DNA from 3 places in the Billgrantia desiderata genome. Region 3 is predicted to be linked to each of the others. Evidence: predicted binding sites of a transcription regulator. Region 3 holds the regulator's gene; each other region holds the start of a gene.
The links. The regulator FliA, encoded in region 3, starts transcription of late flagellar genes. The targets are predictions, from matches to a motif close to CTAAAGTTNNNNNNNNNNCNGCCGATA.
Positions count from the first base shown of each region.

Region 1: a site for FliA is predicted at 2,053-2,079, ahead of fliD (flagellar filament capping protein FliD). Genes of this name have one in related genera too.
Region 2: a site for FliA is predicted at 10,477-10,503, ahead of C4S71_RS21760 (flagellar protein FlaG). Genes of this name have one in related genera too.

Region 1 is NZ_FNVC01000039.1:16,741-22,792, forward strand. Features, by position in the region: gene C4S71_RS21770 (OmpA family protein) at 1-75, shown strand, start outside; gene C4S71_RS21775 (methyl-accepting chemotaxis protein) at 169-1,998, shown strand; gene fliD (flagellar filament capping protein FliD) at 2,124-3,518, shown strand; gene C4S71_RS21785 (flagellin N-terminal helical domain-containing protein) at 3,652-4,479, shown strand; gene C4S71_RS21790 (FliC/FljB family flagellin) at 4,675-5,772, shown strand.
Region 2 is NZ_FNVC01000039.1:2,428-14,122, forward strand. Features, by position in the region: gene fliO (flagellar biosynthetic protein FliO) at 1-389, opposite strand, end outside; gene fliN (flagellar motor switch protein FliN) at 386-961, opposite strand; gene fliM (flagellar motor switch protein FliM) at 954-2,000, opposite strand; gene fliL (flagellar basal body-associated protein FliL) at 2,018-2,494, opposite strand; gene C4S71_RS21725 (flagellar hook-length control protein FliK) at 2,603-3,871, opposite strand; gene fliJ (flagellar export protein FliJ) at 3,890-4,345, opposite strand; gene fliI (flagellar protein export ATPase FliI) at 4,342-5,739, opposite strand; gene C4S71_RS21740 (flagellar assembly protein FliH) at 5,750-6,496, opposite strand; gene fliG (flagellar motor switch protein FliG) at 6,489-7,493, opposite strand; gene fliF (flagellar basal-body MS-ring/collar protein FliF) at 7,486-9,219, opposite strand; gene fliE (flagellar hook-basal body complex protein FliE) at 9,688-10,017, shown strand; gene C4S71_RS21760 (flagellar protein FlaG) at 10,022-10,387, opposite strand; gene C4S71_RS21765 (EAL domain-containing protein) at 10,720-11,695, shown strand, end outside.
Region 3 is NZ_FNVC01000020.1:49,554-61,591, reverse strand. Features, by position in the region: gene flhF (flagellar biosynthesis GTPase FlhF) at 1-488, shown strand, start outside; gene C4S71_RS16460 (hypothetical protein) at 570-1,073, shown strand; gene C4S71_RS16455 (flagellar protein FlhE) at 1,070-1,486, shown strand; gene C4S71_RS16450 (RNA polymerase sigma factor FliA) at 1,550-2,257, shown strand; gene C4S71_RS16445 (EAL and HDOD domain-containing protein) at 2,313-3,524, opposite strand; gene C4S71_RS16440 (EAL domain-containing protein) at 3,625-4,401, opposite strand; gene C4S71_RS16435 (motility protein A) at 4,656-5,480, shown strand; gene C4S71_RS16430 (OmpA/MotB family protein) at 5,467-6,153, shown strand; gene argF (ornithine carbamoyltransferase) at 6,171-7,091, opposite strand; gene C4S71_RS16420 (Grx4 family monothiol glutaredoxin) at 7,257-7,607, shown strand; gene C4S71_RS16415 (HPF/RaiA family ribosome-associated protein) at 7,854-8,492, shown strand; gene rnt (ribonuclease T) at 8,527-9,192, opposite strand; gene C4S71_RS16405 (argininosuccinate synthase) at 9,394-10,614, shown strand; gene C4S71_RS16400 (HlyU family transcriptional regulator) at 10,887-11,186, shown strand; gene C4S71_RS16395 (DUF294 nucleotidyltransferase-like domain-containing protein) at 11,496-12,038, shown strand, end outside.

The sequences.
Region 1 (6,052 bases), on a different contig from region 3:
CCCCTGGGCAATAACGATACGGTAGAAGGGCGAGCTCAGAACCGCCGGGTCGAGGTAATCATCCACGCGCGGTGAAATACGCCTAAAGTCTAATCTCTCACGGCCGATATGGGTCAATCCGACTCATGGAAGAGTCGTAAGCCCCGACATTCGACCCGAGAGTTCACCATGTTCAATTCTCTTCGACTACGTCTTCTGCTGGCGACTGCCGCCGTGATTGCCACGGCGTTGATAATCAATGCTGCCATCAGCTATTTCACCCTTCGTCACCATAACGATCAGCAGGTGGCACGCAACCTGGCGGCCGTGGCTCAGGGCAATGGTCTGGCCATCTCCGAGTGGCTCGATGCCCGCGTAGACATGCTGGAGGCGCTCGCTTCGGTGGCGCAGAGCGATGATCCACTTGATGCATTACTGCAGCTCGAGGCCTCGGGTGGCTTCATTGCTACGTATCTGGCCTATCCACGGAGTGGCAGAGCTGTATTCTCCGATGAGTGGGAGCCAGACGCTGACTACGACCCTCGAGAAAGAGCTTGGTATCGGCAGGCAGTGGGGGAGGAAGCCACCGTCGTTACTGAACCCTACACAGATGCTGACTCAGGCGAACTGGTGGTAACTATCGCGACTCCTTTCTATATCGATGGCCGCCTGGTTGCCGTTGGCGGTGGGGATATCGCCATCGGTGAAATCGTGAACAATGTGGGGGAGATCGCACCGACACCGAACAGCTTTGCCTTCCTCGTTACGGCCGATGGCACCTTGGTGGCGCACCCCGATCCCGAGATGACACTCGAGCCGGCCTCGCGGCTGACCTCAGCATTCGGGGCTGGCTATTTTTCCGGCCCGATTGGCGTCGAGCACCCCGTTCGTCTGGCCTTGGGCGGGCGCGACAAATGGCTGCGTAGCGTGCCCATTAAGGGCACCGACTGGCAACTGGTGGTGGCGCTGGATGAGCGCGAGGCCACTGCCGGGCTGCGAGCCGTACTCAGCAATGCACTGGTAACCTTGGTGATGGTGGTGCTGGGAGCGGCCCTGGTGCTGGGAGCGATGCTCAAGCTCATGTTTCGGCGCCTGCAGACGGTTCGCGATGCCATGACGGACATCGCCAGCGGCGATGGCGACCTGACTCAGCGCCTGCCGGAAGGGGGGAGCGACGAGGTAGCGCAGATCGCAGGTGCCTTCAATCGCTTCGTCTCGCGCATCGAGAGCGTGATGCTCACCATCCGTGATGCCAGCGAATCCGTTACCGTGGCGGCAGGCGAGATCGCCAGTGGCGGCCAGGACCTCTCCCGGCGCACCGAAAATGCCGCATCGAGCCTGCAGCAAAGTTCGGCCTCCATCGAGCAGATCACCAGCACCGTGGAGCACACGGCGGATTCGGCACGCCATGCCAGCGAGCTTTCGCAGTCTGCTTCCAGCGTGGCGACTCGCGGTGGCGAAGTGGTGGGACAGGTGGTTGCCACCATGCAGGAAATCACCGCCGCTTCGGAACGTATCGGCAATATCGTCAAGGTGATGGATGGCATCGCCTTCCAGACCAACCTGCTGGCCTTGAACGCCTCTGTCGAAGCGGCCCGGGCCGGTGAACAGGGCAGAGGCTTCGCCGTGGTGGCCGGCGAGGTTCGCCAACTGGCCACGCGCAGCGCCGAGGCCTCACGCGAAATACGTGGGCTGATCGAAGCCTCCAGCCACAAGGTCGCCAACGGCACCGAGCTGGTTCAGCAGGCAGGTACCACCATGGAAGAACTGGTCGCTGGCGTCAGCCGTGTCGCCAAGGTCCTGGGAGAGATCAGCGTGGCTGCTGGCGAACAGAGCGACGGGATCGGTCAAGTCAATGTCGCCGTGGCTGAGCTCGACCGCATGACGCAGCAGAATGCCGCGCTGGTAGAGGAATCCACCGTAGCTGCCGAACAGCTCAAGGAGCAGGCAGATCGCCTGGCTGAGGCTGTGAGCGGCTTCAAGCTGAGTGAGCGTCGCTTGGCACTTGCCCAAGCGTAATGACGCCGAGGCCGCAAGGATGCGGCCGACGCACTGAAAATATTTCTCTGAAGGCTAAAGTTTTTCGGCTGTCCGCCGAGGTTGTGATAACAGGAAGTCAATACACCGACACAAGGCAGTCCCTTATGGCCAGCATTTCTTCTCTCGGCATCGGTTCCGGGCTCGATCTCAACGGTCTGCTCGACCAGCTCAACGAAGCCGAACGGGGTAAGCTCAAGCCCATCGAACGTCAGATCGAGACCCAGCAGGTCAAGATCTCCGCCTATGGCGAACTTCGTGGTGCACTCTCCGGCTTCCAGGCCGCCGCCAACGCCCTCAACGACGCTTCGCTCTATCAGAGCCTCTCCACGTCGGTGGCTGGCAATTCCGTCGAGGCGGCAGCCGGGCGTGATGCCGCCATGGGCCAGTACGCCATCGAAGTGGAGCGGCTGGCCTCGGCCGGCAGCCTGGCTTCGGCGCGCCTTGAGGTCGATCTCGACCAGGTGCTGACCGATAGCGACCAGACGCTGACGCTGCACTTCGGCAACGCTACCGGCGAGGCTCCTCAGGCGATCGATATCGAGATTGCTGCAGGCAGTACGCTCGAGGACATTCGCGATGCCATCAATGCCCATGAGGGTGCCGGCGTTACCGCTTCCATCGTCAACGACGGTGAGGGCTACCGGCTCGCGCTGATGAGCAGCGAGACCGGCGAGGCGGCTTCCATCACCGATCTGACCTTCAGTGATGGCTTCTTTGCCGATGGTATTGCTTTCAGTGGAGCGGAAGGGGCAGGAGCCATTGCCCAGGCAGGGCAGGACGCACTACTGAACGTCAACGGTATTCCCATCACCAGTGCCTCCAACCAGGTGGAGGGAGCGATACAAGGGGTTACGCTCAGCCTGACGGAAGAGGGTAGCAGTACCGTCAAAGTGGAACAGAACACCCGCGCGGTGCGCGAAGCCATCACCGGCTTCGTCGAGGCCTACAATGCGCTCAAGGGCACCATCGGCGAATTGACCGCCTTCAGCGGCGATAGCGAAACCGCCGGCGATCTGTTGGGTGACAGCGCCGTACGCAGCATCGAAGGGCGCCTGCGCAGCGTTCTGGCCGGCGGTATGGGGGGCGAAGAGGGCGGTTTCTCCATGCTCAGCGATATCGGTATCTCGCTGAAGCTCGACGGCACCCTGGAGATCGACGAGCAGCGCCTGGATAGCGTTATCGTCAACGATCAGGATGCGCTGAGTGCCTTCTTCGCCGGTGACAGCACCACCGGCGGCCTGGCCGGCCAACTCAGTGAGACCGTGACTCAGTTGAATGGCAGCAACGGTGTCCTGGGCGGCGCCATCAGCGGTGCCGAGAGTCGCATCGAAAGCCTCAACGAGCGCTACCTGCGCATGGAGCAGAGTATCGAGGCCACCATTGCCCGCTATCGCACTCAGTTCGGTCAGCTCGACGGCATGATCGCCCAGATGAACCAGACCAGCGACTACCTGTTCCAGCAGTTCGAGATGATGAATGCCCAGCTCGGGCAGAAATGATTCCGCCAACGCATGATTCAGCCGCCCCATAGTGGGCGGTTTTTTGTGTCTGGGCGCGGCTCTTAAAGTTTAATTCCTATAGGCCGATATTCTCTCCACGGGTGCACAGGAAGCGCCTGGAGGAGGGCTTTAAGTGGCCGTAATCAATACCAACATTCTGTCGATGATCGTGCAGAGCAATCTGCGCGGCAGCCAGCAGGCCATGCAGAGTGCCATGCAGCGGCTCTCGTCCGGCCTGCGTATCAATAGCGCCAAGGACGACCCGGCGGGGCAGGCCATCGCCAACCGCATGACGGCGCAAATCCGCGGGCTCAACCAGGCGGCGCGCAACGCCAATGACGGCATCTCGCTGGTGCAAACCGCTGAGGCGGCACTTGGCCAGGTGAATACCAATCTGCAGCGTATCCGGGAGCTCACCGTGCAGGCCGGCAACGGCACCCTGAGCCCCACCGATCTCGCCGCGATACAGGCCGAGATCGACCAGCGCCTGGATGAGATAGATCGCATCGGGCTGCAGACTGGCTTCAACGGTGTTTCCGTCGTGGGCGAAAACGGTCGCGTGCACATCCAGGTAGGGGCCAACGACGGCGAGACCATCGCCATCGAGCTTCAAGCCGTCAATCGGAACTCGTTGGGGTTGAACGGGTTTCGTGTGCTGACCGATGAGGATGGCGATGCCACCGAATCACCCCTGAACGTGCTCGACGAAGCGCTCAAACGCACCGACCGTCAGCGCAGCCAGCTCGGCGCTCTGCACAACCGCTTCGAGGCGGTGATCGACAACATCCAGAGCACCGTGGTCAATCTCAGCGCCGCTCGCTCGCGCATCATGGATGCCGACTACGCCCAGGAAGTCTCCAATCTGGTGCGCGCCCAGATATTGCAGCAGGCCGGCATTGCCATCCTGGCCCAGGCCAATCGCCAGCCGGAGATTGTCCTCGAACTACTGCGCCAGCGCTGAATTTGGCTGTTCTCCGAGTATCTGCAACGCGAATTCAAAAATTTTTTCGTTCTCGCCCTAAAGTCCCAGGCCCAGATGCCGTTAATCAGGGTAACGGCCAACGGCGCCGTTGAGGTAGGCCCGAGATGCTGGGCCAGGAAAACAAGGTTCAGTGGGCCCGCCAATGGAGCCCTCAACGAAAAGAAGGAATGACCCATGTCAGTCATCAATACCAACATCACTTCCATGATTGGCCAGGCCAACCTGAACAAGTCTCAGAATGCTCTGCAGACTTCCATGGAGCGCCTCTCCTCCGGCCTGCGTATCAACAGCGCCAAGGACGACGCCGCCGGTCAGGCCATCGCCAACCGCATGACCGCTCAGATCACCGGTCTGGCCCAGGCCCAGCGTAACGCCAACGATGGTATCTCCGTCGCCCAGACCGCTGAAGGTGCTCTGAACCAGATTAACGACAACCTGCAGCGTATTCGTGAGCTGAGCGTTCAGGCATCCAACGGCACTAACTCTCAGAATGACCTGCAGTCCATCCAAGACGAGATCGATCAGCGTCTGGACGAGATCGATCGTATCTCCACCGAGACCAATTTCAACGGTGTGAACGTACTGAACACTGACGAAGGTCTGCGTATTCAGGTCGGTGCTAATGACGGTGAAACTATCACTGTCAACCTCCAGACCATCAATCGTGACACTCTGGGTCTGGATGGCTTTAGCGTCCAGACTGTGCTTGGCACGGATGACCTTAGCACAGCTGCGCTTGAGGATGGACAGGCCACGCCTGTGGCCGTAGATCATGGTGATATCACTTTCACACGCGGTGGTGAGGCAGTGACAGTCGCTGCTGCTGACTTCATGTCATACGACGATAACGGTACGACCCGTTACGCAGTGAAGATTGGCGATGATTACTTTGCCGCTGACGTTACCATTACCGATGGTGATGGCACTGACGACCCGACCGCTGCTGTCACTATTGGCGAGCAGATTCGTGTTGTCGAAGGCGAGAGTCTCCAGGCTACTGATGGGCCGATGGCTGCTCTGGATGCCGCTCTGAACAAGGTCGACAGCCTGCGCTCCGAGCTGGGTGCCGTGCAGAACCGCTTCGAAGACGCCATCACCAACCTGAACACCAACGAAACCAACCTCGCTGCTGCCCGCTCGCGCATCGAAGATGCCGACTACGCGGTGGAAGTTGCCAACATGACCCGCGCGCAGATCCTGCAGCAGGCCGGCACTTCCGTACTGGCCCAGGCCAACCAGATCCCGCAGAACGTCCTGTCTCTGCTGGGCTAAGGTTAGCCTCGGTAAATCCTCGGGAAGGCTTGCCTTCCCCTGGAATACCTCGAACCGGCCCCCAGGGGGGCCGGTTCTTTTTTTGGTGCGCCAGGCATGGCGCGCAGCGCCCGACGGGCGCTGTTTCCGAGGGTGGTGCCTCGGAATGACTTGGGGGTGAAAGTCCCCTACGGACCCTGATAGCGGGAACCGTTAGCCGAACAGCAAGGGTGTCCGTCGCGAGACGGAATCTGAAGGAAGTTGGAGGCAAACTCCCGGCCCGACGAACAGAAATCGCATA
Region 2 (11,695 bases), on a different contig from region 3:
GCGCGGGCAAAGCGAACGGCGAAGCGCTCGTCCTCGGTCTGTGTGCCGGTCTTCTCACCCGCGGGGCGTGCAGGTGCCTGCCGCTCGTGCAGCTTGTTGACCTGGCCGCCTCCGACCCCGAGCACTAGCCAGGTGTCTTCGATCTCGACAATGACCACTCGCTCGCGAGCGCCAACGGCAGCACTGCCCACCACCCGCAGATGTCCGCCTGCCGCCCGCTGTTGGGGGTTCCAGCGTTTCAGCAAAGCAGTGCAGATCAGGATGATGGCGATGACCAGCGCCAGGGCCGCAGCCGTCTTGCCGAGGGTGGCCATGCCTACCAGGGCATCGCCACCCACGGCCAGCGATTCGACGCCGGCCGGGGATACGGTCGAAGGAGTGTTGCTCATCGGTTGAGTTTTTGCACCCGCTCGGAGGGGGTGATGATCTCGGTGATGCGGATGCCGTACTTGTCGTCGACCACTACCACCTCGCCTTGGGCAATGAGGTAGCCGTTGATCAGGATATCCATTGGCTCGCCGGCGAGACCGTCTAGCTCGACGACGGAGCCTTGGGCCAGCTCGAGCAACTGCTTGATGGTCAGCTTGGTACGGCCCAGTTCCACGGTCAGCTTGACCGGGATGTCCATGATCATCTCGAGGTCACGCGGCGCTCCGCCTTCCTTGCCCCTGTCGAGCGGGCGGAACACCCGTTCCCCTGCGGACTGCGGGGCAGGCGTGGGGGCAACAGCGGCTGCGGGCTCGTCGGCGGACGCCTCGAACGCTTCCTGCTCGGCCAGGGCTTCCGCCCAGGGGTCGTCGTCGTCACCGCTGCCAGCGCCTTGTTCTGCCGCGGCCTGTTCGGCCATGGCCTCGGCCCAGGGGTCGTCGTCGGCGGCCGGCTCGTTATCCTGCTGTTCGGACATGGCGGAGGCCCAGTCGTCGTCGGAAACGTTCTGATCGGGTTTCTTGGGATCAGTCATGCTTGGATTCCTTGGCTTGAGGCGCTGCGCCCTTGATGAAGGCGTCCTTCGACACCGGGTTCTGTGCACCATGGTCGATGATGCGGATGACACGCAGCGCGCGCTGTTCGTGCTGGCTGCCGTAGTCGCACTCCATCACCGGCACTCCGTCGACGCTGGCGGTCACGGTCTCGGGGAGTTCCAGCGGAAGCACGTCGCCTACCTTGAGCGCCATGACATGGGCGATGCGGGTAGGGATATCGGCAAAATTGGCAATCAGTTCCACTTCTGAACGGCGAAGCTCGCCGGCCATGCGCTTGCTCCAGGAGCCGTCCTTGTCGTGGTGGCCGTCGCTGAGCGGGTTTGCCAGCAGATCGCGCAACGGTTCGACCATCGAGTAGGGGATGCAGATCTGGAAGCTGCTGGTGAGATTGCCCACCTCGATGTTGAAGTTCGTATTCACCACGATCTCGTTGGGCGAGTTGGTGATGTTGGCGAACTTCGACTGCATCTCGGAGCGCAGATAGCTGATCTGGAGCGGATAGACCGACTTCCACGACTCCTCATAGGCGTCGATGGCCAGATTCAGCAGGCGCTGAATGATGCGCTGCTCGGTATTGGTGAACTCGCGACCTTCCGACTTGGTCAGGAAGCGTCCGTCGCCGCCGAACAGGTTGTCGACCACCATGAACACCAGGTTCGGCGGGAACACGATCAATGCCGAGCCGCGCAGCGGTTTCATGCCGATGATGTTGATGTTGGTCGGCACCGGTACGTTGCGCGAAAACTCGCTGTAGCTCAGGTAACGCACCGAATCGACGGTGATGTCGGCGCTGCGCCGCAGCAGGTTGAACAGCCCCATGCGGAAGTGCCGCGCGAAGCGCTCGTTGATGATATCCAGCGCCTGCAGGCGCTCGCGGATCACGCGGTGCTGGGTCGCCGGGTCGTAAGGACGTACGCGCGCCTCGCCGTCGTTTCGTGCAACGGGTTCGTCGTCGCCGCTGACGCCCTTGAGCAGGGCGTCGATCTCATCCTGTGACAGCAGATCGTCTTGGGACATGGTGGCAGGGCACCCGATTATTGCACGATGAACTCGGTGAACAGCACGTCCCGAATTTCCAGGGGCGGCTGAGGCTGGGACAGCGGGTCGGATAGCACGGCTATCACTTCTTCGCCTAGGCGGCGCTTGCCTTCCGGTGTGGTCAGCTCGCTGGCCTGCTTGCCGGAGAACAGCATCAGCAGACGGCTGCGAACCTGCGGCATGTGCTCAGTGAGAATCTCGCGAGTCTCGTTGTTGCCGACCTTCAGCGAGATGCCGGTATAGAGCAGCCGCGAGCCGAAATTGTCGTCGGCGAGATTGACTGTGAAGGGGTCGATCTTGACGAAGATCGGTGTCTGTCGCTGTAGCTGCTGCGTCTGAGCGTTGCCACCTTCGCTTGCGTCACGCTCGCTCATGACCATGTAGATGGCCGCTCCCGCTGCTGCCATGGAGAGCAGTACCAGCAGCACCATCAGCCACAGGAGCTTGGAGGAGCCACCCGTCGATTTTGCCATTGCCTTGCCTTTCGTATGTTGTCCAGCTGTTGGGATGATTATGCCAAGCTGCGCGGCCTGCGATGACAGGAACAGGCCGCGCGAAAGGGCTTATCTTGGCTTTTTGTCTCAGGCGTAGAGGTTCACCCGGCCATCCAGCGACAGGGTGGCGGTCGAAGTCGATGCGGCTTCGTCGGCTGCGGCCAGAGCGGCCTCTGCCTCGCCTGAAGCTGAACCGCCCTGACCCTGGCGGCCATTCTGATTGGCGAAAGCCTGGGCATCATGGTGGCGCTGCTCGCCCACCGAGGTTTCGCCCAGGGTAATGCCTTGTTCGGCCAGCGCTTCACGCAGTTGCGGAATGGCCTGCTCCAGCACCTGACGAACCTGTGCATGTGAGGCCAGGAACTGCGCCTGGGCGCCCTGCTCGGTCATCTTGAGTGTCACGGAGAGCGGGCCGAGCTCGGCCGGGTTCAGGCGCATCTCGACCTGCTGCTCGCCGCCACTGCGGGCAAACTGCACCAGTTGCTGACCCAACTGGGCGGGCCAGTTGGGGCTCTGCAGCGGGGCGGTGAGAGTGGCCTGGGTGGGCAGTGCGGGTTGCGCAGCAGCCTGGGCCTGCCCTGCCGGAGCGCTACCGGGCTGTGTCATGGTGGCGGCTTCCGGCACGAAGCCGGCCCGCGGCGCTTCCGGTGCCATGGCGCGAATTTCGCTACCAGCCTGTGCCGTTCTGGCGAAGGCGGTGGAGAATTCCGATGCCGGGCTGGCAGAGCGTGCCGGGGCTTCGGCGGCAGCACTGGTGACGATGCCACGGTCGGCGGCGGTGGCAGCCTGGGCCAGCGCTGCAGATCGAGCGGCTTGGTCTTGTCCGGCTGTGCCAGGACCGGCAGTGGCGAGCAGGGTGGTATCGCCGTTTGCCATTCTCATTTCACCCGCGCTGCTCGGGGCCGGCATGGCTGCAGCGCCGAAGGCGGCGGCTTGTCGTTCGGCTTGATCGGCAGCGTTGGCATCACCGCCGACCATCGGGTTGGTAGCGGCCTGTGGCATCGGAGCCGGCATGCCGGCAGCGTCCTGCTCCTGGACGAAACTGCCGTCGATCAGGGCAAGCCGTGCCATGATGTCTTCGAGCTGGGCGTTGGCGTCAGCATCCGTGGGGCCGTTCTCTCCGAGCTGCTGTTCGATGGTGCCGTTCATCGCCTGCAGCAGAGCCTGATGGGCGGCCATGGTTTGCGGCAAGGAATGGGCGGAACCAGACAGCTGAAGGGGGAGAGTGCCGTCGCCAAAGCGGTCACTGCTGCTTGCCTGGTTCAATGCCAGGGCAAACTGTCCCGGGGCGACACCGGCTTCCTGCTTGCCGGAGAGCTGATTCGGCAGAGCGGATAGGATCATCTGGATATTCATGGTGTTCTCCTTACCGTCTCAGGAAGAGAGATCGGTACGCTGGCGTAGTAGCCGTCCGGCTGCCATTTCGTCACTGATACGTTGGTCGCGGCGTGCCTCCTGGCGCTGCCGTTCGGCGTCGCGCCGCGATACCAGGGTATCGAAGGCGGAAAGCCGCTTCTGTTCCTGCTGCCAATGCTGCTGGCTCTGCTGAACGCGCTGTTGCTGGGCGTCCAACGCCTGTCTGGCGCGCTGGAGTGCGGCATCCAGGGACGCCAGAAACTGCTGATAATTGTGCATGCTGGCCGGATCGATGCCTTCACGCATGGCCTGTTGCAGGCGCTCGGCATACTCGAGCCGGTAACGATTGAGCGACTCCAACTGAGCGCTGACCTGACGTTCACTTTGACGCTCGCCCGCCAGCAGCTGTCCCGCCTGGTCGCGAGCGTCGCGAGCCAGATCGCTCAGCATGGCGAGTTGTGACGATGCACTCATTGTCTGACTCCTAGTGTTTCGGCCAGAACCTGTTTGGAAGCCTCGATGGAGGCGTTCTCATTCATGCCCTGCTGGAGAAAGTGCTCCAGCTGCGGGTAACGCTGTACGGCCTCGTCCAACTGAGGATCGTGCCCGGGGCTGTAGGCGCCGACGCTGATCAGATCGCGATTGCGCTGATAGCGCGAGAACAGCCGCTTGAACGCCTGGGTCATGCTCAGTTGCTGATCGTCGATGATGTGTGTCATCACGCGGCTGATCGAGGCCTCGATGTCGATGGCCGGGTAGTGACCGGCTTCCGCCAGGGTGCGTGACAGCACGATATGACCGTCGAGGATGGCCCGTGCCGAGTCGGCAATCGGGTCCTGCTGATCGTCGCCCTCGGTCAGTACGGTATAGAAGGCTGTGATCGAGCCGCGGCCGCGCTCGGCATTGCCGGCACGCTCCACCAGGCTGGGTAGCTTGGCGAATACCGAGGGCGGATAGCCCTTGGTGGCCGGCGGCTCGCCGATGGCCAGCGCGATTTCCCGCTGAGCCATGGCGTAGCGGGTCAGCGAATCCATGATCAGCAGGACGTTCTTGCCCGCATCACGAAAACCCTCTGCCAGACGAGTGGCATAGGCGGCGCCCTGCAGACGTTGCAGCGGCGAGGTGTCGGCCGGCGCCGCCACCACCACGGCACGCCGTCGCCCCTCGGGACCGAGAATGTTGTCGATGAAGTCCTGGACCTCGCGGCCCCGCTCGCCGATCAGGCCTACCACGATGACCTCGGCGTCGGTATAACGTGCCATCATGCCTAACAGCACCGACTTGCCCACGCCGGAGCCGGCGAACAGACCCATGCGCTGGCCACGGCCGACGCTGAGCAGGGCATTGATGGCACGAATGCCGACGTCGATCTGCTCATCGATAGGAGCGCGCTTCAGAGGGTTGAGCGGGGGTGTGGACAGTGGAGCACGGGGGGCGTCATCGAGCGGACCGAGGCCGTCCAGAGGTTCGCCGTTACCGTCGACCACCCGGCCGAGTAGGGATTCTCCCAATGGGAAGCGACGTGCCGCATGGTCCGGGCCATCGCCCAGCGGGAAGACCCGGGCACCGGGCATCAGGCCGGCAATTTCCGTGAGCGGCATCAGCAGCAGACGCTCGCCATTGAAGCCCACCACTTCGGCTTCGGCGAAACGGGGCGGCTCGCTGCCACCGGGTGAGAGCAGCTCTATACGGCAGGCATTGCCCAGGGCCACGCGCAGACCGACGGCTTCGATCACCATGCCGGTAGCACGCAGCACCCGGCCGCTGGTGCGATAGCCGGGCACCGTTTCCACGCGTGCGCGCACATGCCGCAGCGTCTGCTGCCAGCGTGCTTGATGCGCATTGGTGGTCGTTGCCGCTTCGCTCATCGCGTTGCCTCTACTCTTCTCGGTCGCCGTCGGTGTCGCTGGTGGGGGAGCGCCGACGTCTGACCTGGGATTTCACCGCCTGCCAGCGTGTCTCCCAGGTGGCATCCAACTCGCCGTTGGCACTGGTGACGCGACAGCCGCCGCGGGTGAGCTGGGTATCGGGCTGCAGTTTCCAGCCGGCCGCAGCCAGCTCGACGCCCAAGTGCTCCTCGACCAGCTTGTGGTCGAGGGGATGCAGCCAGAGCCGCTGCTGGCCCACCAGCGGCGGCTCCGTATGCAGCAGCGCACCGATCAGTTCCAGCACCTGGCGCGGGCGTGCCTTGAGCGCCTCGCCGGCGAGCTGATGCCCGGTGGCCAGGGCCAACTCCACAAGGTCGTTGGCAATCTCGTCATCGAGCTGCTCGAGAGCGTTGGAGAACTGCTCGGCCAACGGTTTCAGCGGTGCCACGGTGTCACGCACCTGCTGCTCGAGTTCTTTCTGCGCCTCCAGGCGCCCCTCATCCAGGCCTTGGGCATGCCCCGCCTGGCGGCCTTCCTCGAAGCCGGCGCGATAGCCCTCCTCGCGGGCTTCCTGCATCACTTTCTCGCGCAGCGCCTTCAACTCCGCCTGGCGCTGAAAGGCCTCGCGGCGCCGGGCTTCCACGGCCGGATCCAGCGCCTGGCGGGCGTTTTCTTCGGGCTGCTCGGCTTGCAGTTCGTCCATTTGCCAGCGCCGCCAGGAGGCGTGGCGTTCCGCGCCGGTCGCCCGCTCAGACATAGGTGTCGTCTCCGCCACTCAGCACGATCTCGCCGGAGTCGGCCAGGCGGCGTACCACCTGGAGAATGGCCTTCTGCTCGGCTTCCACCTGCGAGACGCGAATCGGCCCGCGGGCCTCCATGTCCTCGCGCATGAGGTCGGCGGCACGGCGCGACATGTTGCGCAGGAACTTCTCCATGAGCCCTTCGGGGGCGCCCTTGAGCGCCACCACCAGCGAGTTGGTGTCGATCTCCTTGAGCACCAGTTGGATGCTGCGGTCGTCGAGGTCCATCAGATTCTCGAACAGGAACATCTCGTCGATGATCTTCTGCGCCAGATCTTCGCTGTGGGCGCGAACCGTCTCGATGGCGGTTTCCTCGAGAGAGGAGTTCATCAGGTTGAGGATCTCGGCTGCCGTTCTCACGCCGCCCATCTTGCTGCGCTTGAGGTTCTGGCCGTCGAGCATGCCCGAGAGCACCTCGGTGAGTTCCTGCAGGGCAGCCGGTTGCACGCCGCTGAAGGTGGCGATACGCAGCACCACGTCGTTGCGTAGCTTGTCGTCGAACAGCTCGAGGATATCGGCCGCCTGATGACGCTCCAGATGTACCAGGATGGTAGCGATGATCTGCGGATGTTCGTCGCGGATCAGCTCGGCCACCATCGAGGCTTCCATCAGGTTCAGCGAATCGATGCCGCTGCTGGATCCGGAAGACTCCAAGATATCCTCGATGATGCTGGTGGCGCGCTCGCTGCCCAGCGCCTTGGTCAGCACTGAGCGAATGTGATCGCTGGAGTTGAGGTTGAGGGCGATGAACTCCTCGGTCTCGCGATGGAACTCCAGCATCACCTGCTGCATGTCCTCGTGAGAGACCTGGCCCATGTCGGCCATCTCCATGCTCAACTGCTGGATTTCCTTGGGCGAGAGGAACTTGAACACCTCGGCCGCGCTGTCCTCGTCGAGGGCCAGCATCAGGATGGCGCTGCGGCGAACGCCGTTCATCGCTTTGGCACTACTCATGCTTGCTCATCCAACTGCGTACGATCATGGCGATCATGCGGGGATCTTCCTGGGCGAGCTCACGCAGCTCGGCCAGATGGTCTTCGTAGGCCGACGAGCGGCGCTTGCGCTTGGGCTTCTGGTACGGCCGCAGCTCGTCATCGTCTCCGGCGGCCTGCAGTTCACCCTCGGCCGGCTCGCCGTCGTCACCCACGCGCACCTGCAGACCTGTGCCCGGAGCGCTAGCCAGCACGGGCTGCTCGGTATGGCGCTTGATCAGCGGGCGCAGGACCAGCAGGTAGCCGAGAAGTATTCCCAATGCCACCAGCAGATAGCGTCCGATGGTCAGAGCCAGCGAATGAATCTCGGGCGATTGCCACCACTCGAACTCTTCGGCTTCCGTCACGTCGCGGCTGAACGGGCTGTTGACCACTTCGATTTCGTCGCCGCGTGCCGGGGAGAAGCCGATGGCCTGGCGCACCAGACGTTCGATCTGGGCGATCTGGGCCTCGCTCAACGGCACGCGCTGCCATTCGCCGTCTTCGTTGCGCTCTTCGCGGTAGTCCACCACTACGGCGGCGGTAAGGCGGGTCACCTCGCCCTGACGATGCTGAATGTGCTGGATGTTGCGATCGACCTCGAAGTTGACCACGTCGTCCTGGCGCAGGTTGTTCAGCGCCTGCAGGCTTTGCTGGGCCTCTTCGGTAAGTTCACCGTCTTCGTCGGTGGGTAGCTCGATGGGCGAGGGCGCCACGCCTGGCGGCGTGTTGCTCAGCGCGCCGGGGATACCCAGCGCCAGACCGTCGCCGCCGTTGTAGGAAAGGCTCGACTGGCGGCTGCGAATCGCGGCCTCGTTGGGCGGCTGGTTGGGGCCGAAGCGCTCGGAGGTCTCTTCGCGGCGGGAGAAATCGATCTGGGCAGCGACCTGGGCGCTGATGTTCTCGCGGCCGAGGATCGGCGCCAGGATGTTTTCGATACGCTGCTGGAAGGAGCGCTCCACCTCGGCAATGTAGTCGAGCTGGGTGGCGTCGAGGCCCCGACCCTGGGTGCTGGTCTGAGAAAGCAGGCGGCCGCTGTGGTCGACCACGGTGACGTTTTCCGCGGCCAGGTCGGGAACGCTGCTGGATACCATATGAATGATGGCGCTGACCTGGCCGTCGCCCATCACCCGGCCAGGCTCCAGGGTAACGATGATCGAGGCCTTGGCGGGCTCGCGGTCGCGCACGAAGACCGAGGAACGCGCCATGGCCAGGTGCACGCGGGCGCGGGATACCGGCCCCAGCGATTCGATGGAGCGCGATAGCTCGCCCTCCAGGCCGCGCTGGAAATTGACCTGCTCGGTGAACTGGCTGACGCCGAAGGCCTGGTTGTCCATCAGCTCGAAGCCGACGTTGCCGCCGCGGGGCAGGCCCTGTTCGGCCAGCTGCAGGCGCAGGCTGTGCACGCTGTCGCCCGGCACCAATAGCGCCGTGCCGCCCTCGCTGAAGCGGTACGGGACGCCGCGGTTCTCCAGCTCGCTGATGATGCGCCCGCCGTCGGCCTCGGTGAGGTTGCTGTAGAGAACACGGTACTCAGGCGTACGCGCCCACATCAGCAGGGCGACCACGATGGCGACCATCGCAGCGCCACCGATCAGAATGGCGATCAAGGGATTGCCGCGCAGCTGTTGCTGGAGCCGTTCGACCACCGCCGCGGAGCCGCTGGCTGAAGAGTCCTGACGCTCCTGCGTCGTTGCGCCGTTGCTCATGCGTGCCCCCGCATGAGCAAGCACGGGGCAACTTCATGAGCCACGCCCAAGGTGACGGCATAGGCCGCGCACTGGGCTGCGTAGAGTGTGTAGCTGGAAGATGGCATCGACTGCATCCGTTCACCGCGTTCTGGCTGCCCGCAAGGGGCGCAACTGTGATGAACGCTATTATGCGAGCCCCCATCCACTCCAAAGGCGGGAAAAGCCCCTTTTTTACCTTCCAATTGGTCGTTTGGCGAACGCGGCAACCTGATAGTCTTGCTCTACATTCCAGTGGGCTCGCAATGAGCCCGCCAACCAAGGAAATGCTGGACAAATTGACGAGCGGGATGAAGCGCAAGGCGCACGGAGCGCAGGAACCGGAGCATATGGGGTATATGTGAGGATTTCGAGCACCGCGTAACGTAGCGATTCGCTCGCGCAGGCATTTGTACAGATTTTCCTAACACGAGACGAGGGGTGCGGAACATGAGTTCACCTGCCATCCAGTCGGCGCTGGCACAGATGCAGGCCATGGCGGCCCAGGCCGGCGGGCCGGTCGCCAAGGGGCAGCAGGTTTCCACTCAGGTGGGGCAGGGCGGTTTCGCCGGTGAGCTGCAAGCTTCCATTCAGCGTATCAACCGCCTGCAGCAGGCTTCCGCGGCCAAATCCATGGCGTTCCAGGCCGGCGATCCCAATGTCGAACTCAACGACGTCATGGTCGACATGCAGAAGGCCAGCGTGGCTTTCCAGATGGGGCTACAGGTTCGTAACCGTCTGGTTTCCGCCTACCGTGACGTTATGAACATGCAGGTGTAACCGATCAGGCTTGCAGACTGATCAGACTACCCTTCAGTTCGTCCAGGCGCTCGGCAATGGCGAGCACCTCTTCCGCCGGGATCTGGCGCAGCACGTCTCCTGACTCGCGGTCCACGATGCGCGTGATGACGCGTGTCGTGTCGTTGAGCTCGAATTCCACGCCGTACTGGCGCAACACTTCGTTGATACGCTGGATCGGCTCTACCAGGTCGGCCTGGCTGGGCGACATCCCGTGGCTTTCGGCCTGGGCCAGCATGGAGCCGGCGCTGGGCAACGAGGCCAGAACGTTCTCCTTGCGCTGACGTGGCGTCAGGTCGTGCAGTGCTGATGTGCTCAAAGCGTTGGTGGCGTCGGTCAGTGGCGAAGACATTGACTGTTTTCCTTTTGTATACGTCCTGCTGATGCTGGCATCCAGCATCTCCCCCAAGGCCGTTCGTGGACAGCCTCTCCCACAGGCTATATCGGCCGAAGAGAAGCCGCCTTTAGGGCATCTTGCCAATTTTTCATGGTGGTGTGTTGTCGCAGCGTTGGCGGTTTTCGTTATTCGTTGATGCAAAGTTAAGCTAAGCGGATAAAATGCGGTAACAGTTGGCTACATTTAGACTGCGCCACTCCAGAACATGCAGGTGACAGGCGGATGCTCTTGGTTGGGCACAGGACGTCGTAGCCGATGCATCGAGCAGCAGCCAGCAGTGAGGCGACATGAGCCAAGAGCTACCCATCGAACGCATCATGCAGACCGGGCTTCTCACCTGCGAGCCCGAGACACCGCTGTGGATGGCGGCCGAGCGGATGGCGGCTCGCCAATGCAGCTCCATCATCGTGATAAAGGCCGGACAGCCGCTGGGCATCTGGACCGAACACGATGCGCTGGCCGTCAATTTCGCCGACCCCGATGCTGTACGTCAGCCGGTCTCGGAGGTGATGAGTCGGCCGGTAGCGAGCCTGCACTGCTCCACGCCGATGAGCGAGGCGGCGCTGCGCTTCAACGCCGAGCGGCGTCGCCACTTCCTGGTGGTCGACGATGCCGGAGCGCCGGTCGGCATCCTGTCGCAGACGGATGTCGCCCTGAACCAGGGGCTCGAGCCCTACCTTCGCCTGCGCGAGGTGCAGGCAGCGATGCGTCAGCGTGCCCTGGTGCTCGAAGGTACGCAGCTGTTGTCACAGGCAGCGCGTTCGATGCGGTTATCCGAATGCGATGCCGTGGTCGTCAAGTGCGGGAACGGCGAGCTGGGCATCCTCACCGAACGCGACCTGGTGCGATTCGTGGCACGTCACCCGGGTAATACGCCCATCGATGGGCTAGCCAGCCGGCCGCTGCTGACGGTGTATCAGGACGACACCCTGATCGCCGCCCGTGACCTGTTGATGAACCATCGGGTGCGTCACCTCGCGGTGCTCGACGACAGCGATGAGGTGGTTGGGCTGCTGGGCTTTCGCGATATGTTGGCCAGTGCCGAGTGCCTATATATGCAGGATCTGCGTCAGGCGTTGGAGCAGCGTGACCAGGCGCTGGCCAAATCGCGGGAGAACCTGCAGCTGGCGGAGCGGGTCATCGACTCCTCGCTGGAGGGCATCATCATCACCGATCCCGCCAACCGGATCGAATTCGTCAATCGCGCCTTTACCCACATGACCGGGTATACCGCCGAAGAGGCGATTGGCAGAACCCCGGAGA
Region 3 (12,038 bases):
GCCTCATGCTCGCCACGCTGCCGGTAGAGGTGAATTTCAAGGGCGGCCGTCGCGAGCGGTCGGGCTTCGACGCGCAGGCTTGGTTTGGTGAGATTCGCGATGCAGAGAGCGGAAAGGCTCTGGCCAGACGCTATTGGATCGTACCCGCCGGGCTGAGCCGCGACCCCGAACCGCTGCTGCTTGCGCTGCTGCAAGCCGATGTGCTGCCGCAACTCGCACGCCGCGCCTGGCAGCGTCTCGAGCCGACCGAGGCTGGCGACCTGCGTGCCGATGTTCGCCTGCTTATGGCCAGCGGTCTGGCCACGGTGGCAGCCCACCTCGACCTTGCCGAAGACGAAGCCGCCATGGATCTCAGAGCCGAGCTGCTGGGTCTTGGCGGTGGGCGTCGCCGACGCCGAGACGTGGCGCTGCTCGAGTCTCTGCTACAACTTTTCCTGGTGCGCGATGCCATTCGCCACCTTGGCCTCGGTGAACGGGAGACAGGCTAGATGGGATGGGACCAGGCCGCAGGCTTGCGCCAATGGGCAAATGGAACGACGCAGGATGAGTGCCCGACACACGTGGCCGAGATGCTGGTCGAGCTGGCCACGGGAAACAAGTCGGAGAATACCCGGCCCAAGCGGGCCAGCGCCCAGCCTGCCGCTGCCAAGGCAGCGCCTGTGCCGCCGCGGTCAGCGGGCAGTGCGCGGGAGCGGACGCTGATGGTGCTGGGGTTGCCGGGCACTGCCGAGCGACACACCGCACGGGTCAGCGAATTGCTCGAGAGCTGGGCCCAGGAGGGACGGAGCTGGGTGGGCGATCCCGGTACCTGGCGTATCGTGGCGCTACCGATTGCCAGCCCGCACCTGTCGCTGCTGGCAGCACAGCAATCTCAATGGGCACTGTGGATAGACGACGACCTGGAGGCGTTCCGCCGCGGCTATCGCATGCTCAAGCAGATCGCCGAGCAGGGTGGGCCGCGACGCTTGATTGCCGTGCATCCGCCGGGCGTGGGGCGGCAGGGGCTGCTGAGCAATCTCCAGTACGTTGCGCAAGCGTATTTCGATATCGAACTGTTGGTATTGGCGAGATGAAACCGTTCAGCCTGCGGCAACTCTGTTTTCTGACTCTTGGCGGGCTGTGGGCGGGCCTGGCTCAGGCGGCCGGCAGTTGGGTGGCCACGGCTCCTGCGGTGCAGGTCGTCATGGCCGAGCGACCCGCCATGTCCGCTGCCTTGTTGCCGCCATCTCCCGAACTGGCACGTGGGCAGGTGATGGGCCGCGTGGTCTGGCAGTTTGAGTCGCCCGCCGGCAGGGAGGTGAATGCCTGGCTCTGCCACCCGGGGGACTGCATTCGCCTGCCCGGGCCGCGAGGGCAGACCGAGGCCCTGGCCGGGGTGCCGGCCGATACACCACTCAACTTTCAGTTTTCACTGCAGGAGCGAGGGCAGCGTGCCGTAACTCTGCAGGGGCTGCAGGTGATCGTGAATCACGACCTCCTGCAGTGATTCTGACCCGTCGAGCGCCGATCGGCATCGCTCGAGGGAACCGTCAGCCGCGAGAGCAAGAGCATGTACACAGCACGAGGCAAGATCGAACAGGCAGACCTGCTGGAGGAGTACCTGCCGCTGGTGAGGCGCCAGGCGCTGTCCATGCAGGTTCGACTGCCGGCAAGTATAGAACTCGATGATCTGATCCAGGCCGGCACCGTAGGGCTGCTCGAAGCGATGGGCCGCTTCGACGCCACTCAGGGTGCGAGTTTCGCTACCTTTGCCAGCCAGCGTATCCGTGGCGCCATGCTGGACGAGCTGCGTAGCCGCGACTGGCTTCCTCGCAGCGTGAGGCGTAACGCCCGGGCGGTCGACGAGGCCGTGCGCAGTCTGGAGCAAAAGCTCGGCAGGCCGGCAGAAGAGCTTGAAATAGCCGCCGAGCTCGACATGGAGCTCGAGGAGTATCGCCAGCTGCTCAGCGATACCAACAGTGGCCACCTGCTGCCCTTCGAGGTGCTCGTCTCGGAAGGCGCCGAGCCCGGCATCGAGGACGCCTCGCTCGACACGCCTTACCACATACTCATCGACGAGGAGCGGCGCCAACAACTGGTGGATGGCATCGAGGCACTGCCCGAGCGTGAAAAGCTGCTGATGGCACTCTATTACCAGGAAGAGCTCAACCTGAAGGAAATCGGCGCCGTGCTCGGTGTCACCGAGTCGCGAGTGTGCCAGCTGCACAGCCAGGCGGTAAGCCGGTTGCGGGCACGCTTGGCGGACAGCGACGCCTAGGTTTTTCCAAAGGTTTTCCCAAAGCCAACGGCGCAGGCAGGCATCTCTCGCAAGCCTAGAGGTTGTCCATCAGCGCCTTGGTGCTGGTCAGGGCATTCATGTAGCACCCGTGCAACTGGTCGGCGGGCACTTCTTCGAGGGCTTCCTCGACCTGGCGTTCGTGGTTCTCGCACAGCACCAGCACGGCGCCGAGAGGTCCGCTGCGATACTTCAATGCATTGATGATCGATTCACCTAGAGGCAGGTGGTCGAGCAAGGTGTTGCGATCCTCTTCGAGCAGGGCATCCATCATCGAGAACAGTCCGGTGGTGAAGGCATCCTCGGGATCGAGAGCGGGGAAGGGGGCCGCCAGATAGCGACACATGAAGGCGCGGATCAGTGCCATGCGCAGCACGATGCGGGACGAGGGCTGCAGGCTTGCCAGGGTCAGGGTCAGAATCAGCCGGCGCAGTTCGATCAACCCCAGGATTTGTACCGCGCGATGCAGATCGACCGCCTTGCCGCCACGGTTGAAATAGGAGGAGTTGGCGCGGCGCAGAATCGCCACATGCAGATGGGGCACCTGCACCACCAGCTCGTGCAGTCGGTTGAGGTCACTGCTGTCTTCCTCGTAGAGCGCGCGAATCAGGCGAATCTGGGCGGCACGGTTGCCGTGGCGTCCTCGGGACGGCGAGGCAATGAAGCTGGGGCGTGCCAGATAGTCGCCGTCGTAGTAATCGCAGCCCATCATCTGGTACCGCTCCAGGGCTGCGCGGCTGTCGAGATTTTCGACCAGCAGCTTGATATTGCGAGCCGGGAGCTTTTCCAGCGTCTTTTCATCCAGTTCGTTGGGTGAGGTCAGCTGTATGATGTCACAGTGGCCGAGCAGCACCTCGGGATCCTGCTTGAACAACCGAGAAGGCACGATGACCCGGTAGCCTCGCTCGCGAATGTCGTCCAGACGCCCGAGCAGCTCGTTATCCAGCGTACGGGCCTCGGCAACGCCAAGCGCCAGCCGCGGTGCCGGGGTGGGCAGCAGTTCGGGGCGATCGAGCCATTCCAGGGGTAGGTCGACGAACAGCGTCCTGTCGCCCAACAGTCCGGCATCGCCAAGCTCGTAGACGGCGCTGGCCAGAGCCCGGGCGGTAGCGGACATGAGATCCTCGACTTCATCCTCGGCGTCGCTGCGCCGGGTGTAGACGAGGCGATCCGCCACATGATGGTGGCTGGCATCGTGAATCGGATGGAGAGCGATGGTGAAAGGCTCTGTACCCCTTTGCTCGGGCATGTGGCTTGGCTCCCTGCTGAGTGTTGCAACACCCAGGTATGTTCTCATGTTTCCAGATATGACGGCGGCTCCGGCACCGCTTTTATTGCGATTGCAGCTTCTACAATGCCTGGCGCAGCGCCGCGAGGCTGGGCGTGAGGTCCGGCGCGAGACTCTCGAGGGCGGGGCGGGCATGGAAGAATCCCTGCTGCTTCGGGATGCCGTTGCGACCGAGCCACAGCGCCTCGTCACGGGTTTCCACGCCCTCGGCAATCAGGTCGATACCGAGCTCTCCGGCGAGGCCGACGAGGGCTCTGAGTATCGCCTGTCGGCGAACGTCGCTATCACAACCCATCACCAGGGCGCGGTCTATCTTGAGCCGGTCCGGGTGCAGTACCGTCAACAGATCGAGATTGGCAAAGCCGTTGCCGAAGTCATCCAGGGCAGTGGTGAAGCCCATGCTGCGATAGGCTTCGATGATGTTGCGCAAGTGCTCCTGATCCTGCACCTTTTCGCTCTCGGTTACCTCGAACACCAACCGCTCCGTCGGCCACCCAACCTTCTGGGAAATGGCCAGCGTTGCCTGAATGCACGCCTGGGGTTCGTAAACGGCATTAGGCAGAAAATTGATCGACAGGCTCTCGCGCATGCCGAGCCGGCTGGCAAGCTCGATGGCGCGGATACGGCAGGCCTGGTCGAAGCGGTAGAGCAGGCGGGGCGTCACCTTGGCCAGGATACTGGCTGCAGACTCACCGGCGGGCCCCCTCACCAGAGCCTCGTAGGTGACGATCCTGGCCGAGGTCAGCTCGACGATCGGCTGGAAGGCCATGGTGAAGTCGAAGGGCAGCTCGCCTTCGCAGCGCTCGCAGTGTCCCTCCTTCTCAACGCATCGATGCATGGCAACTCCTTCCCGAGCCTGTTCGGTATCGTCTGCGTGTTTGAGCAGTGCAGTGCACTCACCGTCTCGTCGAACCGTCACCGGTCAAGCCCACCTGCCCATCCTATCGGCAGTGCTGGGGAAAACTTTAGCTGCTCAGGAAAAATTGATCTGTATCAATTGTTCATGGGCAATCCCGTTATCGAACTAAAGCGCTCGCTATCGCTGCCGATATTTTTCGTTAGACTCGATGCCTGCGCATCTCAGGAGCCTGAATGAATCCCTCGACCATCATCGGCATGTTTGCCAGCATCGTGCTGCTCGTCAGCGTCTTGTTCTTCACTGCCGAATCGCCCCAGAGCTTTCTCAACCTGCCGGGATTGGCCATCGTGCTGGCGGGCACCATGGCGGCCACCTTCATCAGCTACCCGCTCAAGGAGGTCGTCAGGGTGGTGCGCCTGGTGGGGCTGGTGTTTCGGCGCGAGAACACCTACATAAGGGACGACATCAAGGAACTGGTCGACATTTCGCGGCTGTGGTTCAAGGGCGACGTCAGGGCCGTCGAGGCAGCGCTGGAGAAGGCGCGCAATCCCTTCTTGCGCACCGGCATTCACCTGGTCATTGCCAACACCAAGGAAGAAGAGATCTTCGATCTGCTGCGCTGGCGCATTGCCCGGCTCAAGGCCCGCGAGCACGCCGAGGCGCAGATATTTCGCACCATGGCAACCTATGCGCCGGCATTCGGCATGATCGGCACCCTGGTGGGGCTGGTCAACATGCTCGAGGTGATGGAGTCCGGCGACCTGCACGTGATCGGGCCGCGTATGGCCGTGGCCTTGCTGACGACCTTCTACGGCATCCTGCTGGCCAACCTGGTGTTCAAGCCGATCGCCGTGAAGCTGGAGCGGCGCACCGAAGAGCGTCTGATCGCCATGAACATGGTGCTCGAGGGCATCTCGCTCATCACTAAGCGGCGTCTGCCGTCGTTCATCGAGGAGACCCTCAACTCCTTCGTGGCCAACTATCACGACGAGATCCGCGATCCCAGCGTGGCCAAGCGCGACGTTATCGACGATCAGGTGCAGAATGCTCGATCGTAGCACCCGCAACGTGCTGCATCCCCCGCCCACCGGCGAGGGGGAGGAAGAGAGCTGGCTGGTCAGCTACCTGGACGTATTGACGCTGCTGATCACGCTGTTCGTGCTGCTGCTCTCGCTGGCCGGGAACGGCCTGGCCGTGCAGGGCAGTCGCCATGGCGGCGAGGTGGCTACGGCGATCACGCCCCAGGCCGAGGCGGCGGCACGCATGGTGGCGGGAGCGGGGCTCAAGCCACAGCATGAGGGATTGCAGCCACGCTTGCCGAGCCTGAACATCGAAGGCGTCAGCGTCGCCGAAGGGCAGCGCGGCATTACCCTGCGTATCGATGACAACCTGCTGTTCAGCAGCGGCCAGGCCACCCTGACGGCACAGGGGCGCGAGGTCCTCAGCGGCTTGCGCGAAACGCTGGAAAGATTCGACGGGGACATCTCGGTCGAGGGACATACCGACGACATTCCCATCGCCACCGCCCAGTTTCCCTCCAACTGGGAGCTCTCTTCAGCACGTGCGATCGCCGTGCTGCGCTATCTCTCCGAGCTCGGGGTGCCCACCCAGCGGCTGAGAGCGGTGGGCTATGCCGACACACGTCCTATGGAGAGCAACGACTCCATCCAGGGGCGTGCCGCCAACCGGCGCGTCGAGCTGCTGTTGCATCAGGAACTGAGGGATAGCTAGGGGGGCATCGAGCCCCCTCAGTGATCGACCCGACCCAGCAGCAGGAATTCGATCAGTGCCTTCTGGGCATGCAGGCGGTTGCCGGCTTCCTGCCAGACCACGGCGCGCGGATCGTCGAGCAGCGTCTCGCTGATCTCCTCACCGCGATGGGCCGGCAGACAGTGCAGGAAGAGCACATCCGGCTTGGCCTGGTCGAGCAGCGCCTCGCTGACCTGGAAGCCGGCGAAGTCGGCTTCACGCTTGGCCTGTTCCTCTTCCTGGCCCATCGAGGCCCACACGTCGGTGGTGACCAGGTCGGCACCGGCCACGGCTGCGGCAGGGTCGCGCAACAGAGTGACCCGGTCGCCGGCGGCAGCGAGAATGTCCTGGCGCGGCTCGTAGCCCTCGGGGCAGCATATCCGCAGCTGGAAGTCGAACTGCCGCGCGGCATTGATCCACGAGTGGCACATGTTGTTGCCGTCGCCGATCCATACCGCCGTGCGGCCGCGCACGCTGCCGCGCAGTTCGGTCCAGGTCATCACGTCGGCCAGCAGCTGGCAGGGGTGGTAATCGTCGGAGAGCGCATTGATCACCGGTACCGAGCTTGCCGCGGCATAGGTCTCGAGGCCGGCATGGGAGAAGGTGCGAATCATGACGATGTCGACCATCTCCGCGAGCACCCTGGCCGTGTCCTCGATCGGCTCGCCGCGACCGAGCTGAGTGTCGCGCGGCGAGAGGAACAGCGCGTGGCCACCGAAGTGCGCCATGGCGGTTTCGAACGAGACCCGGGTGCGCGTCGACGACTTCTCGAAGATCATCGCCAGCGTGCGATTGGTGAACGGCGCGTAGACAGGCCCTTGTGCGCGCAGGCGATTCTTGATCGTGATGGCGCGCTGGATCAGGTAGTGCAGCTCGTCGGGACTCAGGTCCAACAGGGTCAGGAAATGGCGTGTCGCCATGGCGATCTCTCCGCGCGAAAAAACCACCATCCTATCCAGCCTGCGGGGGATGCGCAATTCGCCCGTCGTCAGTAGAATGGAGCCATGAGCAAGAGGTTGAGTGCTGCACTCGGGTATTTCCCACCCAGCATCCTCGGCCACCATATCTTCCAATAGGGAGCGCACATGAGCACTACCATCGAGAACATTCAGCGCCAGATCAGCGAAAATCCCATCCTGATCTACATGAAGGGCACGCCCCAACTGCCGCAGTGCGGCTTTTCCGCCCAGACCGTGCAGGCTCTGATGTCCTGTGGCGAGCGCTTCGCCTTCGTCAACGTGCTGGACAACCCCGACATTCGCGCCGAGCTGCCCAAGTATGCCAACTGGCCGACCTTCCCCCAACTGTGGGTCGAGGGCGAACTGGTGGGCGGCTGCGATATCGTCACCGAGATGTATCAAAGTGGCGAGCTGGAAAAGCTGATCAAGGACGCGGCGGCCCGGGCCAACGCCAACGAGGAAGGCGGCAACGCCTGATCCCGTTTTCCAGGGCACGACAAGGCCCACGAGCTTCGGCTCGTGGGCCTTGTCGCTATTGGGCAGGTGCTTGTTCGCTTACTTCGAGTTACCAAAACCCAGAGCAGAGTCGATTGAAATCCTTCGGCCCCACTACCACGCTGAACGGGGCAAGGCCCGAAATGGATTCAGGCATCGGGCGGCAACGAACGCAGGCCGGTTGGCCGGAACAGCGTTCGCCGCCTCCTGAGATGGCAGGGAGGAAGCATGCAGACACCCTTGGAAATCACTTACCAGCATGTCTCGCGCTCGGCGTGGATCGATGAGTACGTACGCTCTCGCGTGGCCAAGCTCGAACACTTCAGCAAGGACATCGTCTCTTGTCGCGTCACCATCGAGCAGACGCAGAATCCTCACAAGACCGGCAATCCCTACCGGGCGCTTGTCGAGGTGGTCTTGCCGGCCAAGGGCGAGCTCGTGGCCGAGAAGAGCGACAAGGTGACCGACCCCCAGGTCCAGCTTCGCCCTATCATTCGCAACGCCTTCGAAGCGATGGAGAAGCAGCTCAAGAAGCAGACCGCCAAGCGAGACGGCAAGGTCAAGCAGCACAACGACGAGCCGCTGCCACCGGTGGCGACGGTAGTACGCATGTTCGAGAAGGATGGCTACGGTTTTCTCAAGAGCATCAGCGGCCAGGAATATTACTTTCACCGCAATGCAGTGCTGCACGGCGACTTCGACCGGCTGACCGTGGGCACCCGAGTACGTTTCGAGCCCAACGAAGGCGACGAGGGGCTACAAGCCAGCTCCATACAGATCATCGACAAGCCCGGCGTGGGCGGCTCGGCGGATGGTGAGGATGACCTCGACATGCCCGCCGGCTGGGAGCAGGAGCCCCGTCACTGAGAGTCCTGTAGCACCGAGAGCCCTGTAGCAGGCGTCAGAGCTCCTCGAGACCCTGCTCACGCTGCGCCAGCGCCCAGCCGCCCAGGTCCTTGTAGCGGTTGACGATGGCGCAGAACAGCTCGGCGGTACGCTCGGTGTCGTAGCGTGCCGAGTGCGCTTCCTGGTTGTCGAAGGGGATGCCCGCCGCACGACAGGCTCGGGCCAGAACCGTCTGGCCGTAGACCAGTCCCGAGAGACTGGCGGTGTCGAAGCTGGAGAAAGGGTGGAAGGGGTTGCGCTTGATGCCGCAGCGGTTGACCGCGGCATTGAGGAAGCCGTGGTCGAAGGCGGCGTTGTGGCCCACCAGCACGGCGCGGGTGCAGCCGTGGGACTTGATCGCCTTGCGTACCGGGCGAAAGATCTCGCCCAGTGCCTCGGCCTCGGAAAGTGCGATCTTCTGGCGCAGCGGGTCGTCGAGCTTGATGCCGGTGAAATCGAGCGCCGACTGTTCCACGTTGGCACCGGAGAAAGGCTGCACATGGTAGGCGTAGGTAGCGTCGGGCATCAGGTTGCCTTCCGGATCCATCGTCAGCGTCACCGCGGCGATCTCGAGAATGGCGTCGCGTTCGGCGTTGAAACCGCCGGTTTCCAGGTCGACCACTACCGGCAGGAAACTGCGAAACCGCTGGGCCATCAACTCGCGGGTGATCGCCTCGCTCATGCGCCTCTCCTCATCACTTCCCTCTCGCTGCCTGTCGCTGTCGTCGTGTCGTCTCGGTGTTGGTCCGCCGTGACCAGTCCGTCGCGTTATGGACGAAAAGTCTATCAGCTTGGCTGCGATACGTCCTGTCGCCGGTATTCGCCGGCCGGCAGCCACGCTATACTGCTCGCTCTGTGACGTTTACCTGAGAGGAGCCCCCGAATGTCCGATGTCAAGAAGGTCGTGCTTGCCTATTCCGGCGGCCTGGACACGTCCGTCATCGTCAAGTGGTTGCAGGAAACCTACAACTGCGAAGTCGTGACCTTTACCGCCGACATCGGTCAGGGCGAGGAAGTCGAGCCGGCGCGTGCCAAGGCCCAGGCGCTGGGCGTGAAGGAGATCTACATCGAGGACCTGCGCGAGGAGTTCGTGCGCGACTACGTCTATCCGATGTTCCGTGCCAACACCATCTACGAGGGCGAGTACCTGCTCGGCACCTCCATTGCGCGTCCGCTGATCGCCAAGCGCTTGATCGAGATCGCCAACGAGACCGGTGCCGATGCCATCTCCCATGGCGCCACCGGCAAGGGCAACGACCAGGTGCGCTTCGAGATGGGCGCCTATGCGCTGAAGCCCGGCGTCAAGGTGATCGCGCCGTGGCGCGAGTGGGACCTCACTTCCCGCGAGAAGCTGATGGCCTACTGCGAGCAGCACGACATTCCCGTCGACTTCTCCAAGAGCAAGAAGAAGTCGCCGTACTCCATGGACGCCAACCTGCTGCACATCTCCTACGAGGGCGGCATCCTCGAGGATCCGTGGGCCGAGGCCGAGGAGGACATGTGGCGCTGGAGCGTGTCGCCCGAGGCCGCGCCGGATTCGCCGACGTATGTCGAGCTCACCTACGACAAGGGTGACGTCGTCGCCATCGACGGCAAGCCGATGAAGCCCCACGAAGTGCTCGAGAAGCTCAACAAGCTGGGCGGCGACAACGGCATCGGCCGTCTCGACATCGTCGAGAACCGCTACGTCGGCATGAAGTCCCGTGGCTGCTACGAAACCCCGGGCGGCACCATCATGCTGCGCGCCCACCGCGCCATCGAATCGATCACCCTCGACCGCGAGGAAGCTCACCTCAAGGACGAGCTGATGCCCAAGTACGCCAAGGTGATCTACAACGGCTACTGGTGGAGCCCGGAGCGCCGCATGCTTCAGGCCGCCATCGACGAGACCCAGAAGAACGTCTGCGGAGTGGTGCGCATGAAGCTCTACAAGGGCAACGCCACCGTGGTCGGCCGCAAGTCCGAACAGTCGCTGTTCGACGAGTCCATCGCCACCTTCGAGGACGATGCCGGCGCCTACAATCAGAAGGATGCCGAAGGCTTCATCAAGCTCAACGCGCTGCGTCTGCGCATTGCGGCCGGTAAGGGCCGCCAACAGAGCTAAGGAAACGCTGATTTATTGCTGCGCTCGATATCTTGGCCGCCAGCGGTGCTCGAAATCCTCACCTAGTACCGCATAGGCTCCGGTTGACTCGCAGCCTTCGGCTTCTCGCCCTTCGGGGCCAGCCTATGGCTGTTTGTCGCTTCGCTCGGTACTGTGCTCCGGTGGCGGCCAACCTCTCTTCGCTCGCGACATAAATCAGACGTTCCCTGATGAATGTCGGCGCCGGCCAATGGCCGGCGCTCTCGTTTGAAAAGTACGTGAGGGTGATAACAATGCTGAAGAAACTCTTGGGTGGGCTGTTCGGCAGCGGTGAGGCCAAGTCGGGCACGGCCAGGGCTGCTGAGCCAGTGGAGTACAACGGCTACCAGATCGTCTCGGAGCCGGTCGAGCAGGGCGGCCAGTACCGCGTCAGCGGCTGGATTCGCAAGCCCGGTGCCGACGGCGAGCTGCTTGAGCATCGCTTCGAGCGCTCCGACCTGGTACCGGGTCGCGAGGCCTGCGACCAGCTGATGGTGAGCAAGGCGCAGCGCTACATCGATCAGGTCGGCGACGGCATGTTCGAGCCGCGCTGAGCGCCGGTCGTAGCGGAGGATGCGCGCCGCTTCCTCATCCCTTGGCCCAAGTGCCGGACCTGGTGCGTGTCGATACACTACTCCTAACGCATATTAGCGAAACGCTGAACAAATCGCCGAGCGAGATGAAGCGGCTAGGTTCGTTCCCGACGAACCAACGCACTTCCCACATCCCTGTGGGTCGCAAGGCGCACGGAGCACAGGAACCGGAGCATATGGGGTATATGTGAGGATTCCGAGCACCGCGCAACGCAGTGATTCGCTCGCGCAGGCATTTTGTTCAGTGTTTCCTTAGCGATGGGAGACGGTATGCAACTACTCCACCGGGCCTCACCCTGGCGTGAGCTCTTCGCCGACGATACGCCACCGCAGCCGGCAGCCTTGCTGGCGCCCCTGCGCGAAGCGCTGGACGAGCTCGGGCCGAGCACCGATCTTCCTGCCGCCCACGCCTGGCAGCCGCGCCTGGTCGAGGCGCTCGAGCGTCTCGACCTGCCGGCCTGGCGCATCAGTCAGTTGATCAGCGATCACAACGAAATGCTCTACCGGCGTGCCATTCTGCTCTCGCTCAACGAGATGCAGGGGCAGGGCTGGGGCAAGCCACCGGTGGCGTTCTGCGTACTGACGCTGGGTTCCGCCGGGCGTCATGAAAGTCTGCTGGGGCCCGATCAGGATAACGCCATGATCGTGGCCGACTATCCCGACTCCCGCCATACCGAGATCGACGGCTTCTTCCAGGCGCTGGGCGAACGTTTCACCGCACGCCTCGACGAGGCGGGCATACCGCTGTGCAACGGCCATGTGATGGCACGCTGGCCGATGTGGCGCAAGCGCCTCTCCGAGTGGTGTGAGCAG